DNA from 2 places in the Micromonospora sp. WMMD987 genome. Region 1 is predicted to be linked to the other one. Evidence: predicted binding sites of a transcription regulator. Region 1 holds the regulator's gene; the other holds the start of a gene.
What was found. The regulator HrcA, encoded in region 1, represses chaperone genes, less so after heat shock. The targets are predictions, from matches to a motif close to GGTTNGCACNCTCNNNNNGAGNGTGCNAACC.

Region 1 (7,540 bases):
GGCGAGCACCGCGCAGCCCATCGCGCCCGCCGTACCGTCACCGCCACGCCGGCCGTAGACCCCGGCCAGGAACCCGGGCATCGCCCCGTCGTGTCCCACGTGCACCACCCGCTCCGGGTACGGCACCAGGATCAGTCCCAGCCCGAAGCCCGCCGACCAGGCGGTCTCGTCGACGGTGGTCGCCGGCCAACGCATCTCGTCCAGGGTGGTCGCGGCGAGCACCGCCCCGGTCGGGTCGAGCGCCGCCGGGTCGGCCAGGAACGCCGCCCACCGGGCCATGTCCGGCGCGGTGCTCCACAGCTGGGCGGCCGGACCGACCGCCCCGAAGTCGGTCGGCGGCTCCGGATGCGCCTCGTCGGAATACGCGTCCACCAGGAAGCCGGTCGCCGCCGACGGCCCCGGGTCGACCGAGGTGTCGGCCAGCCCCAGCGGGGTGAGCACCCGGTCGGCCAGCACCTCGGCCCAGGTCCCGCCGCGCAGCACGCCGACCAGCCGGCCGAGCAACGCCATACCCAGGTTGGAATAGTGGTAGCGGCGGCCGACGGGCAGCACCCGCTCGACCCGGGCCAGGTCGGCGACCAGCTCGTCCACCCGCGGCGCACGCAACGTGTCCCAGACGTCGCCGTACGGCTCGCGTTGCAGCCCGGCGGTGTGCGACAGCAGCCGGCGGACCGTCAGGTCGCCGTGCGCCGGTAGCTCCAGGTGTCGGCTCAGCGGGTCGTCCAGGTCGAGCAGGCCGGCGTCCCGGCACTGCATCACCAGCACCGACGTGAAGGTCTTGGTGACCGAGCCGATCCGGAACCGGGTCGCCGGGCCGAGCGCGGCATCGGCGCCGGTGGCGGTGGCGGTGGCGACGCTGGTGCCGGTGGCGGCGCTGGTGGCGGTGGCGGCGACGCCGGTGGCGGCGCTGGTGGCGGCGCTGGTGGCGGCGACGCCGGTGCCGGTGCCGCCGACCTGGTAGGTCCAGAGCGGACGGTCGGCCCGGTGCAGGGCCACCGACAGGGCGGGCACCCGGGCCTGCGCCTGGACCCGCTGCACCATCCGCGCCAGCCGCCGGTCCACACCCGGCCCGTCGACCTCCGTCCCGGCGGTCACCCCGGAGCCCGGACCGCCGGCCGTCACCTGCCCCGACCCTCGACCGTCGCCTGCCCCGGCGTGGTGGGCGGCAGGTGCCCCGGCGTGGTGGGCGTCACGTCAGGTCCCGGGCCAACATCGGGCCGAGCGGGGCACCGCCGAGCAGGTGGGCGTGCACGTGGAAGACCTCCTGGCCGCCGTACCGGCCGGTGTTGAACATCAGTCGGAAGCCGTCGCCGGTCAGCCCCTCGTCCTCGGCCACCGCAGCGGCCGTGGCCAGCAGCTCGCCGGCCAGCCCCGGGTCACCCTGGGCGAGCGTCGCCACGTCGGCGTAGTGCTCCTTGGGGATGATCAACACGTGCACCGGCGCCTTCGGGCCGATGTCGCGGAAGGCGAGGGTGGTGCCGGTCTCCCGGACGACGGTGGCCGGAATCTCTCCGGCGACGATGCGGCAGAACAGACAGTCGTCTCCCATCCACCCAGTCTAGAGACCACCCTCACTCCCCCCGTCCCTGCGGCCCCACCCCACCTGACGGGATCACCAGCGGGAGAGGCGGGTGGCCAGGACGCTGAGGGCGGCTACGCCGGCGGTGGAGGTGCGCAGCACGGTCGGGCCGAGGCGCACCTGCCGGGCACCGGCCCCGGTGAAGGTGGTCAGCTCGGTCGGGGCGACTCCGCCTTCCGGGCCGACCACCAGGACGATCTCGCCGGTGGCCGGCAACTCGACCGTGGTGAGCCGTTCCTCGGCCTCTTCGTGCAGCACGAACGCCGCCGCCGCTCCGGCGATCCGTCGGGCCACCGCGGCGGTCGACTCGTCCGGTGCCCCGGCGACCACCGGCAGCCGCGCCCGGCGGGCCTGCTTGGTCGCCTCCCGGGCCGTGGCCACCCACTTCGCCCGTGCCCGTACGCCCCGGTCGCCGCGCCACTGCACCACCGAGCGGGAGGCCGACCAGGGCACGATCTCGTCCACCCCCACCTCGGTCATCGCCTGCACCGCCAGTTCACCCCGGTCGCCCTTGGCGATGCCCTGCACCACGACCAGCCGGGGGACGTCCGCGTCGACGTGGCCCCGGGAGGTGACGGCAAGGTCGAGGGTGCCCCGGCCGACGGCGGTGACCACGGCAGCCACGGTGCCACCCCGACCGTCGGCGAGCAGCAGTTCCTCGCCGACGTGCACCCGCTGCACGGTGGCGGCGTGGTGCCCTTCGGGGCCGTCCAGGGTGAACCGGTCGGCGGTGGGCAGCGACTCGACCAGGAACAGCGACGCGGACACGACGGTCAGGCGTGACCGTTGAAGGCGTCGCGCATCCGGGAGAAGAAGCCGCCCTGCTTGCTCAGCTCGGCGACCTCCTCGCCCCGGGTCTTGGCGAAGTCCCGCAGCATCTTCTCCTGGTCGGCGTCGAGCTTGGTGGGGGTACGCACGTCGAGGTGGACGTAGAGGTCCCCCCGGCCGGTGCCGCGCAGGTGCGGTACGCCCCGGGCGCGCAACCGCAGCGTGCTGCCGGGCTGGGTGCCGGCCTTGACGTCGACGGTCTCCTCGCTGTCCAGCGTCTTGATGGTGAGCCGGGTGCCCAGCGCGGCGGCGGTCATCGGGACGGTGACCCGGCAGTGCAGGTCGTCGCCCTTGCGGGAGTAGACGTCGTGCGGGCGCTCGTGGATCTCGACGTAGAGGTCACCGGCGGTGCCGCCGCCCGGGCCGACCTCGCCCTGCTGGGCCAGCCGGATCCGCATGCCGTCCTCGACCCCGGCCGGGATCTTGACGGTCAGCGAGCGGCGGGTCCGCACCCGGCCGTCGCCCGCGCAGGTGGGGCAGGGGTGCGGGATGGTGGTGCCGTAGCCCTGGCAGACGGTGCACGGTCGGGCCGAGACCACCTGCCCGAGGAAGGTGCGCTGCACCGACTGCACCTCGCCCCGGCCACCGCACGCCTCGCAGGTCGCCAGGTGGGTGCCGGCCGCGGTGCCCGCCCCGGAGCAGGTGGTGCAGAGCACGGCGGTGTCGACGGTGATCGGGGCCTCGACACCGAAGGCGGTCTCGTGCAGGTCCAGTTCCAGCCGCAGGATCGCGTCGGCGCCCGGCCGGGTACGCGGGCGCGGACCACGCGCGCCGCCGGCCGCGCCACCAAAGAAGGCGTCCATGATGTCCTGGAAGCCGACGAACGGTCCCGCCCCGCCGGGGCCACCCGGGCCGCCCGCGCCCCCGCCGCCCGGGGCTAGCGGGTCGCCGCCCAGGTCGACGATCTGCCGCTTCCGGTCGTCCGAGAGGACCTCGTACGCGGCGTTGATGTCCTTGAACTTCTCCTGTGCCTCCGGGTCCGGATTCACGTCCGGGTGGAACTGCCGCGCCAGCTTGCGGTAGGCGCGCTTGATCTCGTCGTCGGAGGCTTCCCGGCTCACGCCGAGAATGCCGTAGTAGTCCCTGGCCACTGCGTTCCGTGTCCTCATGTTCGTCTCGCGTTGCGCCGGTCGGCGGCCGGAGCCGGCCGTCGGCCCTGACTGGTCAGTTCTGGGCCAGCAGCTCGCCCACGTAGCGTGCCACGGCACGCACCGTGGCGATGGTGCCGGGGTAGTCCATCCGGGTCGGGCCGAGCACGCCCAGCCCACCGACGATGGTGCTGCCCGGGCCGTATCCGGTGCTGACCACCGAGGCGGCGCGGAGGTTGTCCACCTCGTTCTCGTCGCCGATCAGTACCCGGGTGGTGCTCGGTTCCGCCTCGCCGATCAGCTTGAGCAGTACGACCTCCTCTTCGAGCGCCTCCAGGATGGGTCGCAGCGAGCCCTGAAAGTCGAGCAGGCCACCCCGGGTGAGGTTGGCGGTGCCGGCCAGCGCGAGCCGCTCCTCGGTGCGCTCCACCAGCGTTTCCAGCAGCACGGTGGACAGGGTGGTCATCGCGCCGCGCAGGTGCGGCGCGCTCTCGTCGACCAGTGCCTGCACCAGCGGCGGAGTGTCGGACAACCGACACCCGACCAGTTTCTCGTTGACCAGCCGGCGCAGGTCGAGAACGTCGTCGGCCGGCACCGGCGCGGCCAGCTCGACCAGCCGCTGCTCGACCCGTCCGGTGTCGGCGATCATGACCAGCATCAGCCGGGTGGTGGAGATCGGCACCAGTTCCAGGTGGCGCACCGACGAGCGGGCCAGCGACGGGTACTGCACCACGGCGACCTGCCGGGTGAGCTGCGCCAGCAGGCGTACCGTGCGGTGCACCACGTCGTCCAGGTCGACCGCGCCGACCAGGAAGCGCTCGATGGCCCGGCGCTCGGCCGGGCTGAGCGGCTTGACCCGGGAGAGCCGGTCGACGAAGAGGCGGTAGCCGCGGTCGGTGGGCACCCGACCGGCGCTGGTGTGCGGCTGCCGGATGTAGCCCTCCTCCTCCAGCACCGCCATGTCGTTGCGGACGGTCGCCGGGGAGACCCCGAGCTGGTGCCGCTCGACCAGCGTCTTGCTGCCGACGGGCTCCTGCGTGGCGACGTAGTCCTCGACGATCGCCCGCAACACGGCCAGTTTGCGGTCGTCGAGACCCATCTCCCACCTCCTGGTGCACGTCGACCGGGGCAGCCGCTGCCCCGGCAACCGCTCTGGCACTCGACTGTAGCGAGTGCCAGTCTACGTCGGCAGTACCGCCGCCGTGATGATCAACGACGGACCGTCGGTGCGGTCGACCCCGACGGGCGGCCGGAGCGGTCGCTGACCGAACGTCGAGGCCAACGTCACCAGTGTCGCTCTGGTGCGCCCTTGCCGGCAGCCCCTACCGTGACGGCATGACTGAACCACCTCGCCCGCCCGGGTCGGGGGACGGCTTCCCGCCGGACCCGACCGCTGGCCAGGGCTCGCCATACGAGCCACCCACCGCACCACTGTCCGGTGCCCCGGGGTCGGGCGGCTATCCCCCACCCGGGGGGTATCCGCCACCCCCCGGTGACCAGCCGCCGTCGGGCGGTTACGGTCCGCCGGCCGGCTACCCCCCGGCGGGTGGCGGATATCCGACCGGCGGCGCGTACGGCGCACCGACCGGCGGTTACGCCAACAGCGAGGACAAGACCTGGGCGCTGGTCGCGCACTTCGGCGGGGCCGCCGGCGCGCTGATCAGCTTCGGCCCGCTCGGCTTCGTCGCCCCGCTGATCGCCTACCTGGTACGCGGACAGCAGTCGCCGGCCGTCCGGGCGCAGGCCCTGGCCGCGCTGAACTTCCAGATCCTCTGGTCGATCATCGCGTTCGTGCTGCTCTTCGTGAGCTGGTGCCTGCTCTTCCTGCCCAGCATCGCGGTCGTGGTGATCCAGATCCTGTTCGGGATCATCGCCGGCATGAAGGCGAACGAGGGTCAGGCCTACCGCTACCCGATGTCCGCCAGCTTCATCAAGTGAGCCCCGGCCGGCCGCTCCCCCGGCCGGTCGGGCACCGCCGCCGGCCCCGGCGTACCCCGGCAGGGTGCGCGGCGGGCCGGCGGAACCGCGCTCAGGGCAGCAGGTCGCGGACCACCGCGTCGGCCAGCAGCCGGCCGCGCAGGGTGAGCACCGCCCGCCCCCGGGGGTAGGCCGCCGGGTCCAGCAGCCCGGCGGCGAGCGCCCGGTCGGCACCGGCACGGCCGGCGTCGTCGAGCGCGGCCAACGGCAGGCCGGACGCGAGCCGCAGCCGCAGCATCACGTCCTCCATGTGCGTCTCGTCCGACGTGAGCACCTCGCGGGCCAGGCCGGGTGAGTGGCCGGCGGCGAGCCGTTGCGCGTACGTCGTGGGGTGCTTGACGTTCCACCAGCGCACCCCGCCGACGTGGCTGTGCGCCCCCGGGCCGAGGCCCCACCAGTCGGCGCCGGTCCAGTAGAGCAGGTTGTGCCGGCACCGGGCCGCCTCGGTGCGTGCCCAGTTGGACACCTCGTACCAGGAGAAGCCGGCGGCGTCGAGGGCGGCCTCCGCGGCCAGGTAACGGTCCGCCGCCACGTCGTCGGAGGGGTACGGCAGCTCACCGCGCCGCATCCGGGCGGCCAGCCGGGTGCCGTCCTCCACGATCAGGGCGTACGCGCTGACGTGGTCGGCCCCGGCGGCGACCACCTGGTCGAGTGAGGCGGCGAAGTCCTCGGCGCGCTCCCCCGGCGTACCGTAGATCAGATCCAGGTTGACGTGGTCGAACCCGGCGTCGCGGGCCTCCCGGGCGGCCTCGGCGGCCCGCCCGGGGCGGTGGGTGCGGTCGAGGACCGCCAGCACCCCGGCGGCGGCGGACTGCATGCCGAGCGAGATCCGGGTGTAGCCGGCGGCCCGCAGGGTCTTCAGCGACCCGGGGGTGACCGACTCGGGGTTGGCCTCGGTGGTCACCTCGGCGTCGGCGGCCAGCCCCCAGGTGCGGTCGATGCCGTCGAGCAGCCGGGCCAGGTCGTCGGCGGGCAGCAGGGTCGGGGTGCCGCCCCCGACGAAGACCGTGTCGACCCGGGGCGGCGGGGTGTCGCCGAGCACCCGGGCGGCGAGCGCCAGCTCGGCCAGCACCGTGTCGGCGTACGACTCCCGGCTGACGCCCCCGCCCAGCTCGGCGGCGGTGTAGGTGTTGAAGTCGCAGTAGCCGCAGCGGCTGGCGCAGAACGGCACGTGCAGGTACACGCCGAAACCGCGCTCACCGACGGCACGCAGCGCGGTGCCGGGCAGCGCGCCGTCGACGGGAACGGTCTCACCATCTGGAAGGACGCCGGGCATGGCCACTAGTGTGCCCGGCATGACCTCTCCCGACCGACTCGTGCGGGTCGCCACGGCCCGTGGGGTGACCACCCTCACCCTGGACAGCCCGCACAACCGCAACGCGCTGTCCACCCCGCTGATGACCGGGCTGCTGGCCGGGATCGCCGAGGCGGTCGCCGACGACGCGGTCCGGGTGATCGTGCTGGACCACACCGGCCCGGTCTTCTGCTCCGGGGCCGACCTGAAGGAGACGGCGGCGGCGTACGCCAGCGGGTCGGTGCCGGCCGGGATGCTCGGTGACGTGCTGGTGGCGGTCCGGGAGTGCCCGAAGCCGGTGCTGGCGAAGGTGGCCGGGCCGGCGCGGGCCGGCGGGCTGGGCCTCATCGCGGCGGCCGACCTGGCGGTCTGCGCGGCTGAGGCGACGTTCGCCTTCACCGAGGTGCGGATCGGGGTGATCCCGGCGGTGATCTCGGCGACCGTGCTGCCCCGGCTGCACCCCCGGGCCGCCGCCGAGCTCTACCTGACCGGCGACACCTTCGACGGCCGGCGGGCCGCCGAGGTGGGCCTGGTGACCGCCGCCGTGCCGGCCGACGAGCTGGACGCGGCGGTGGCCCGGTACTGCGCCTCGCTGGTCCGGGGGGCGCCGGGGGCGCTGGCCGGGACGAAGGAGCTGCTGCGCCGCCCGGCGGCCACCGACCTGCGCGCGGAGATCGCCGACCTGTCCGCCCGGTCCACCGGTTACTTCCTGTCGGCCGAGGGCCGGGAGGGCGTGGAGGCGTTCCGGCAGAAGCGGGATGCCGCCTGGGTTCC
Region 2 (7,540 bases), 2.4 Mb from region 1:
GAGCGGGGGCAGCGCGCGTAACCTGCGCAGCACGCTGCCCAGGTAGTCGGCGAGCGGCGTCAACTCGTTCGCGGCCGCCTCGGCGTCGGCCGTCGAGGTCATGTACCGGAGCCGCCCGCCGCGTCACGTACCCCGTTGAGGATCGCCGCCGTGACGGTCTCGTCGCCGTTGTTGACGAACTCGGTCAGCCAGCTGCGGAACTCGGCCCCGAGGTCCTCCCGCTCGACGGCGATCTGCACGACTGTCTGGAGGTAGCCCAGCGGCATGCCGGTGTCGTAGCGGGTGCCCCGGTAGACGATCGCGTGCACCGGCACCCCCTCGGCGCGCAGCAGCTCCATCGCGTCGGTGAGCTGGATCTCCCCGCCGCTGCCCGGTTCGGTACGCCGGATCGCGTCGAAGATCCGTCCCGGCAGGACGTACCGGCCGAGGACCGCCAGGTTGCTCGGGGCGTCCTGCGGCTGTGGCTTCTCCACCATGCCGGTGACCTTGACGACCTCGCCGAGGTCGGTCAGCTCGGCCTCGGCCGGCTCGACCGAGGCGATCCCGTACCGCTTGGTCTCCTCCGGATCGACCTCGAAGAACGCCAGTACCACACCACCGGTGCGGGCCTGGAGCTCCAACATGGCCGGCAACAGCGGCTCGGACGGCTTGACGAACTCGTCACCGAGGAGCACCGCGAAGGGCTGGTCGCCCACGTGCGACTCGGCGTAGCCGACGGCGTGGCCGAGGCCGAGCTGCTCCGGCTGCCGGCAGGTGTAGATCTCGGCCAGCTCGCTGGGGCGCTTCACCGCGGCCAGCCGCTCGTCGTCGCCCTTGGCCTCCAGCCGGGCCTCCAGGTCGGGACGCCGGTCGAAGTGGTCCACCATCGACGTCTTGCCCCGACCGGTGATCAGCAGCACGTCACCGATGCCGGCCTGGGCGGCCTCCTCGACGATGTACTGGAGCACCGGTCGATCGATCACCGGCAGCAGCTCCTTGGGCACCGCCTTCGTGGCCGGCAGGAACCGGGTGGCCAGGCCGGCGGCCGGGATCACGGCCTTGACCGCGCGGGCACGACCGGTCGCGGCGGTCGCTGAGGGGTTCGCTGAGTGCTCCGACATGCCGCGAGACTATCGGCCACGGCTCTGCCGCGGCGGGTGAGGACCGGAAGACGCGCCGCCCGGCTGCGTCACACCGGGGGCGCCGACGGCGTGCCGACCGGTCGGTTGCTCGGTCCGTACGCCGTCCGCGGGAGCCCGGTCGGGGGCCGACCGGTCGGCGGGAGGGTCGCTGGTCGGCGACGGATCGGCGGACACGTCCCCGGCCGGCACCGGTCGCGGTCGCGCGGTCGCCACCCGGTAGCCGTCCCGGCCGGCGCCCTTGGCCGCGTACAACGCCTCGTCGGCGGCGTCCAGCACCTCCGTGCCGGTGCCGGCGTGGTCCGGGTAGACGGCGATGCCGATGGAGACCGACATCGTGATCGTCGTCGGGGTGCCGGTGTGACCGGCCACCACGACCGGGGTGTCCCGGACCGCCGCGCCCAGCCGCTCGGCGACGGTCGCCGCGCCCCGGGCGTCGGTCTCCGGCAGCAGCACCACGAACTCCTCGCCACCCTGCCGGAAGGCCAGGTCCACCTCGCGGATCTCGCCGCGGACCCGACGGGCGAACTCGGCGAGCACCGCGTCCCCGGCGGCGTGCCCGTAACTGTCGTTGACGATCTTGAAGCGGTCCAGGTCGAGGACCAGGATGCTGAGCATCCGACCGAACCGGTTGGCCCGCTCCACCTCCCGACGCAACGACTCCCGCAGGTAGCGGTAGTTCCACAGCCCGGTCAACGGGTCGGTCAGCGACAACCGCTGCGCCTCCTCGTGCACCCGGACGTTCTCCACCGCCACCGCCGCGTGCCCGGCGAAGGTCCGCAGGGTGGCCAGGTCGTCGTCGTCGAACTCGTCGACCCCGAGCCGGTCGTAGAGGACCAGCACGCCGACGGCGGGTTCCCGGCCGGCGGCGTCCCCGGCGGGCGCGGTGAACGGCACCGCCACGTACGTCTCGCACCAGGGTTCGCCGGGGGACGTCGGGCCGGGCCGGGCCCGCCCACGTTGCGGTTCACCGGTGGCGACGACCGTGCCGACCACCCCCGCGCCGACCGGGATCCGCAGCTCCTCCGGATCGGCGCCCGCCGGGCAGCGCCCGGCCAGCCCCTCGGCGCACTGCCCGACGAGCATCCCGGCGTCGTCGCGCAGCAGCACCGCCCCGGCCCGCGCCCCGGTCGCCGCGATGGCGCTGTGCAGGATCACCCGCAGGATGCGTTGCAGGTCGTGGGTGCTGGCCAGGGTGTCGCCGAGCACCCCGAGATGGCCACGCAACTGGTCCCGGCTGCTGGTCAACGCCGCGACGTAGCCGGCGGTCTCCCGGATCATCCGGTTGAACGCGGCGGCGAGCCGGCCGATCTCGTCCCGGCTGCGCACCGGCACCCGGGCGGTCAGGTCGCCCCCGGCCACCCGGTCCACCGCGCCGGCCAGCTCCACCAGCGGCCGGGTGGTCACCCGGGCCAGCCGCCAGGCGGTCAGCACGGCCAGCGCGGCGGCCAGCAGCACCGCCCCGAGCAGCACGACCGGCAGACCCGACGGTTGTCCACCGGCCACCGAGAGGACCAGCGGCAGCGGTTGCCCCGGGGTCGGTCCGAGCCGCCGGACGTAGCGGCCGTCTCCGGTGGCGGTGACCCGCCCGTCGTCGACCGTGCCGGCGGCGGCGAGCACCGCCGCGCGTACCCCGTCGGTTTCGGTGGTGTGGGCGATCCGGCCGGGACCGGCGGTGTCGTCGAGGAGGGTGACCGCGACGCCGGTCACGGCGGCCAACCGGGCCACGAACGCCGGGTCGACCAGTTCGGCGGCGGCCACCGCGCCCAGCGGCGTGCCGGCCGGGTCACGCAGGTCCACCCGGGCGCTGATGGCCCGCACCGGCCCGCCGGTCCGGACGCCCGCGCAGTCCTGCCAACCGGTGGCGGGTCCACCCGGGGTGGCGTACGTGACGCCGCCGGCCGGGTCGGTGACCAGCACCGCGGCGGCCAGTCCCCGGCTGACCACCTGGCCGGCCGCGCCCGCCCGGCCGGCCGGGTCGGGGCGCAGGGCCACCGCGTCGGCGGCGGCCCGCAACTGCTGGCAGAGCGCGGCGATCGAGGTACGCACGGCGGACGCGGCCAGGCTGAGACGTTCGGTGGACCGGCTCCGGTCCACCGTCGACAGCGTGGTCCCGACGAACACCGCGCCGAGCACCACCGGGCCGAGCACCACCGTGAGAAAGGCCGCCGTCAACCGCCCGCGTAGCGTCAACGTTCTTCCCCCCGGAAGTTCCAGGCCCGTTCCTGCGATGCTGACACAGAGCGACCGGCCGCACGGCGTTGCGTCAGGAGTGTTGCGTGCCCAATTTCTCCGATCACGCGGAAGCCGCCCCGGCGGCCAAACGCGAGACGCGCGTCGCGCTGCTCGCCCGCCGCCGGGCGCTCAGCGCGCCGCAGCGGGCCGCCGCCGCGCGGCGCGTCCAGGCCGAGCTGACCGCCCTGGTACGCCGCCTGCGGCCGACCAGGATGACCGGGTACGTGCCGGTCGGCTCCGAACCGGGCGGCCCCGACCTGCCCGACGTGCTCCGGGCCGCGCTGCCGGCCGGGGCGGACCTGCTGCTGCCGGTGCTCCGCGACGATCTCGACCTGGACTGGGCCCCGTACGCCGGGCCGGGCACCCTGGTCGCCGCCGGCCGGGGCATGCGCGAGCCGGACGGCCCGCGCCTGGGTCGGGCCGCGGTCGCCGGGGCCACGCTGGTCGTGGTGCCCGCCCTGGCGGTCGACCGGCGTGGGCTGCGGCTGGGCCGGGGTGGCGGTTCCTACGACCGGGCGCTGGCCCGGGTGCCGGCGACGATCCTGACGGTGGCGCTGCTGCACGACGGCGAACTCCTCGCGGCGCTGCCCGCCCAGCCCCACGACCGCCCGGTACGCGCGGCGCTCACCCCGTCGGACGGCCTGCGGCCGCTCCCCTCGGCTGGCCCCTGAGCGCCGGGCGGACCGCCGCCCACGGACGACCACGTCCGCGCGCCCGGACGGCCCCGCCCGGGGGCGTCCCGGCCCGGCCCGCTCCCCGACGGCACGTCACCGTGCCGACGCCCGCCCCGGCCGGCGATGTGCCGGATCACGATCCTCCCCCGTCCGCTGGACGAACCCGGGTCCGATGACGCACCATTGGCACTCGAATACGCCGAGTGCCAACCGGCCGTCCCAGATCCGGAGGAGAACGTGCCCACGTACCAGTACGCCTGCACCGCGTGCGGCCACCAACTCGAGGCGGTGCAGTCGTTCTCCGACGCGCCGCTGACCGAGTGCCCCGCCTGCGAGGGGCGGCTGCGCAAGGTCTTCAACTCGGTCGGTGTCGTGTTCAAGGGCTCCGGCTTCTACCGCACCGACTCCCGGGCCTCGGGCACCGAGGGCAAGAGCGGCGCGGTGAAGTCGGACAGCACCTCCTCCTCCGGTTCCGGCAAGGACTCGTCGGGTTCGTCCTCCGCGACCGGTTCGGGCTCGTCCGCGGGTTCGGGCTCGGGTTCGGGCTCGTCCGCCGGCTCGGGCTCGGCGGGGTCGTCGGCCGGCTCCGGCTCGACCGGCGGTGGTTCCTCCGGATCGAGCAAGTCGCCGGCGGCCAGCGCCTCGTCCTGACCTGTCGGCCACCGGAGACCCCTGTCGCCCCCGGGCCGCAGGGGTCTTCGTCGTCCCGGCCGGCCTTAGCAGATCCGGCGGGAGGACGGTGGGTCGTCCACAGGCCCGCCCGCCGTCCACCGGCTGTGGACGACCGCTCGTGAGTCGCCCGACATCCACCTAGCCTGCTGAGCCGGGGGTGCCACCACGGCATCCGGTGAGCGGCGGAGGTGTGGCCATGGCGGCCGGCGGCACGGATGGCGAAGGCTCACTGCGGCCGTTCCGATGGCCGCGTCGCCCCGGCGGGGCGACCCTGCTCCGGGCGGTGCTGGTGGCCGCCCTGCTCGGGTTGGCGGTGCTCGTCCTGGACACACCGGCACGATGCCCCGCCGGCCCGCCACCGCCCACCGTCGGGCCGGCGCTGCCGGCAGGCCCCGCCGGCGCGACCGCCCAGGACGGATGCGTCCCGCCCGGGCCGGACGACACCGCCCGCGCGGGTCGACCCGACCACCTGCCGACCGGTCGGGCCGGGGCCGGCGACGCCGCCGCCCCCGCCGGGAAGGACGGCGACCGGGACACCCCGGTCGCGCTGCCGCTGCCGAGTGGCTTCGTCGGGGTGCCGGTTCGGCTGGCCGAACCGGCCGCCCTCGCGGTCCTCCGCCCCGGTGCGCGGGTCGACCTGCTCGTGGTGCCGGCCGGGCGGGCGGCCGGTGAGACCATCCTGCTGGCGGCCGACGCGCTGGTGCTCGACGTGGTGGGCGACGGGGCCACCGACGGCTCGTCCGCGCTCTATCTGGCGGTCCGACCCGACCAGGCGCAACGCTCCGTCGGGCAGCCGGAGGGCAGCCGTTTCGGCGTGGTGGTCCGGCGGTGAGCCGTCGGCGCGGTCAGCCCCAGTGCGGAGGACGCTCGGCGAGCAGCCAGTCGTCGTTGCCGCCACGCCGCTCACCCCAGCCGGAGTCGGTGTCGTCGGCGGTCTGCTCGGGCAGCACCACGAAGTCCTCGCTGAGGTCGACCGTGCGGTCGTCGTCGCCGGGCACGCCCTGCCCGGCCGGGTCCTCGATGATCACAGTCGGTAAGACTACCCGGGCAACCGGACCGGTCGCCGGCACGGTGACCTGACGTGCCGACCCGGTGACCGCCGGGCCGGAGATCCGGAAACCACGATCCGTAGCGGCGCGTGGCCGGTCCCGGGAGAGGGCCATCCGGGGCCGCCGGTCCCACCGCTCCGGAGATCGCCACGTCGACCGGCTGACGGCCCGCACCGTTGGTAGCGTCGGACGGCGTGACGACGCCCAGCGGTGCCAGCCCCGAGGACGAGTACTGGCGACGCCCGCCCACGGAGCAGCCCGCCCCCACCGAGCCGACGACCACGGCCGGCCGGACGGAGGCCGGCGACCCGCCGGTCCCGACCACCGCCACCGGCGGTTCCGGAAGCGCTGACGATCCGACTGGGGCACCGGTGCACCCTCGGGCCGGGGCCGGGGCCGGAGCCGGAGCCGGAGCCGAGGCCGGGGCCGGGGCCGGCAGCCGAGCCGACGCCTGGACCGGCGCTCAGGCCGGTGCCCGGCCCGGCACCGGCACCGGAGCCGAGACCGAGGCATGGACCGTGGCCGGAGCCGGAATCGGAATCGGAGTCCGCGGCGAGGGGGGTGCCGGTACCGGCAGCCGGGAGAACCGTGCCGACAACGCGGCCGGGACCGGCAACGGAGAGAGCGCAGCCGAGAGCTGGGCCGGGACCGGCGGTGGGACCGGGACGGGACAGGCGGTCGGGGGCGCGGACACCGCCGGGGCGAGAGGGGGAGCCGGTCCGGGGTGGCCGACGGCGGGGGGCTACACCGGGCCACCGCCGACCATGCCGCCGCCACCGGGCTGGCGTCCCCCGGTGCACCTGGAGGCGACCCCGGCGCGCAGTCTGGCCTGGCAGGACATGGAGGCGATGGACGTCGCGGAGCAGCAGGCGCAGCGGGTCACCTGGAGCGTCGGCGTGGTGGTCGGCGTCGTGCTGCTGGTGCTGCTCTGCCTACTCTGCTCCCGGGCCTTGTTCTGACCGCGGCCGGCCGGGCACCCTCGCCCGGCGGGCGGTGGTGCCCGGCCGGCCGTGGTGGCCCCGCCGGTCGCGCTGACCGGTCAGAACGTGTTGGTCCACACCGAGGCGGCACCGCTGTCCCCGGTGAGGTAGACGGAGATGCTGGAGAGCACCGACAGCACCACGACGACCCCGGTCAACACCCAGGTCGCCCAGGTGGGCAGCTTCGGGGTACGCACCCGGTCGCTGGTCACCGCCAGCAGCAGCAGCGCCGCCACACCCAGCCCGAGGGTCCACCAGAGCAGGATGTCACCGAGCTCGGAGTGCTCCTGGATCTTGGCGAGCAGCTCCGGCGAGTAGCCCTTCGCCTTCAGCGCCGTCTGGAACGCCTCGCCCGTCTCGGTCGCCACCCAGGCCAGTACCGGGGTGGCGACGGCCAGGATGGCCACCGCCCAGTCGAGGCGGGGACGCCAGCGTGGCACCAGGCCGTAGACACTGGCCAGCAGGGCGAGCAACGGCACGAAGACCACCACGGCATGGACCACCAGCACGTGCGATGGCAGACCATTGAACTCTTTGAACACCGACACCTCCGGCACTGGACGCGGTTGCGGCAGACAGCGTACGACGAGTGAATGGTCGTCGCGTCCCCCATACGCGTACACACACGCCGTGGCGGACGCCCCGGTTCACCGGTCACCCGGTGGTGAACCGCCATGGTGCGTGGCGATCGGCCACGCGAGCACCCGATGCCGGGCGGCACCGCATCGGGCGTGGCACTGTTGACGGGTGGACAACGACGATCTCGGCCTCTTCGGTCCCGGTTCGGTCACCTGGAAGGTGCACGACGAACC

Region 2: a site for HrcA is predicted at 4,209-4,239, ahead of O7612_RS04785 (FmdB family zinc ribbon protein). Genes of this name have one in related genera too.

What each region holds. Positions count from the first base shown of each region.
Region 1 covers NZ_CP120861.1:5,564,539-5,572,078, forward strand. The annotation lists gene O7612_RS23430 (serine hydrolase domain-containing protein) at 1-1,041, opposite strand, end outside; gene O7612_RS23435 (histidine triad nucleotide-binding protein) at 1,190-1,549, opposite strand; gene O7612_RS23440 (16S rRNA (uracil(1498)-N(3))-methyltransferase) at 1,613-2,347, opposite strand; gene dnaJ (molecular chaperone DnaJ) at 2,353-3,498, opposite strand; gene hrcA (heat-inducible transcriptional repressor HrcA) at 3,572-4,594, opposite strand; gene O7612_RS23455 (DUF4870 domain-containing protein) at 4,831-5,433, shown strand; gene hemW (radical SAM family heme chaperone HemW) at 5,525-6,748, opposite strand; gene O7612_RS23465 (enoyl-CoA hydratase-related protein) at 6,768-7,540, shown strand, end outside.
Region 2 covers NZ_CP120861.1:1,077,897-1,085,436, reverse strand. The annotation lists gene glp (gephyrin-like molybdotransferase Glp) at 1-102, opposite strand, end outside; gene O7612_RS04800 (UTP--glucose-1-phosphate uridylyltransferase) at 99-1,100, opposite strand; gene O7612_RS04795 (diguanylate cyclase) at 1,110-3,311, opposite strand; gene O7612_RS04790 (5-formyltetrahydrofolate cyclo-ligase) at 3,398-4,024, shown strand; gene O7612_RS04785 (FmdB family zinc ribbon protein) at 4,265-4,678, shown strand; gene O7612_RS04780 (flagellar biosynthesis protein FlgA) at 4,896-5,531, shown strand; gene O7612_RS04775 (hypothetical protein) at 5,545-5,724, opposite strand; gene O7612_RS04770 (hypothetical protein) at 6,543-6,707, shown strand; gene O7612_RS04765 (DUF2231 domain-containing protein) at 6,788-7,270, opposite strand; gene O7612_RS04760 (oxygenase MpaB family protein) at 7,476-7,540, shown strand, end outside.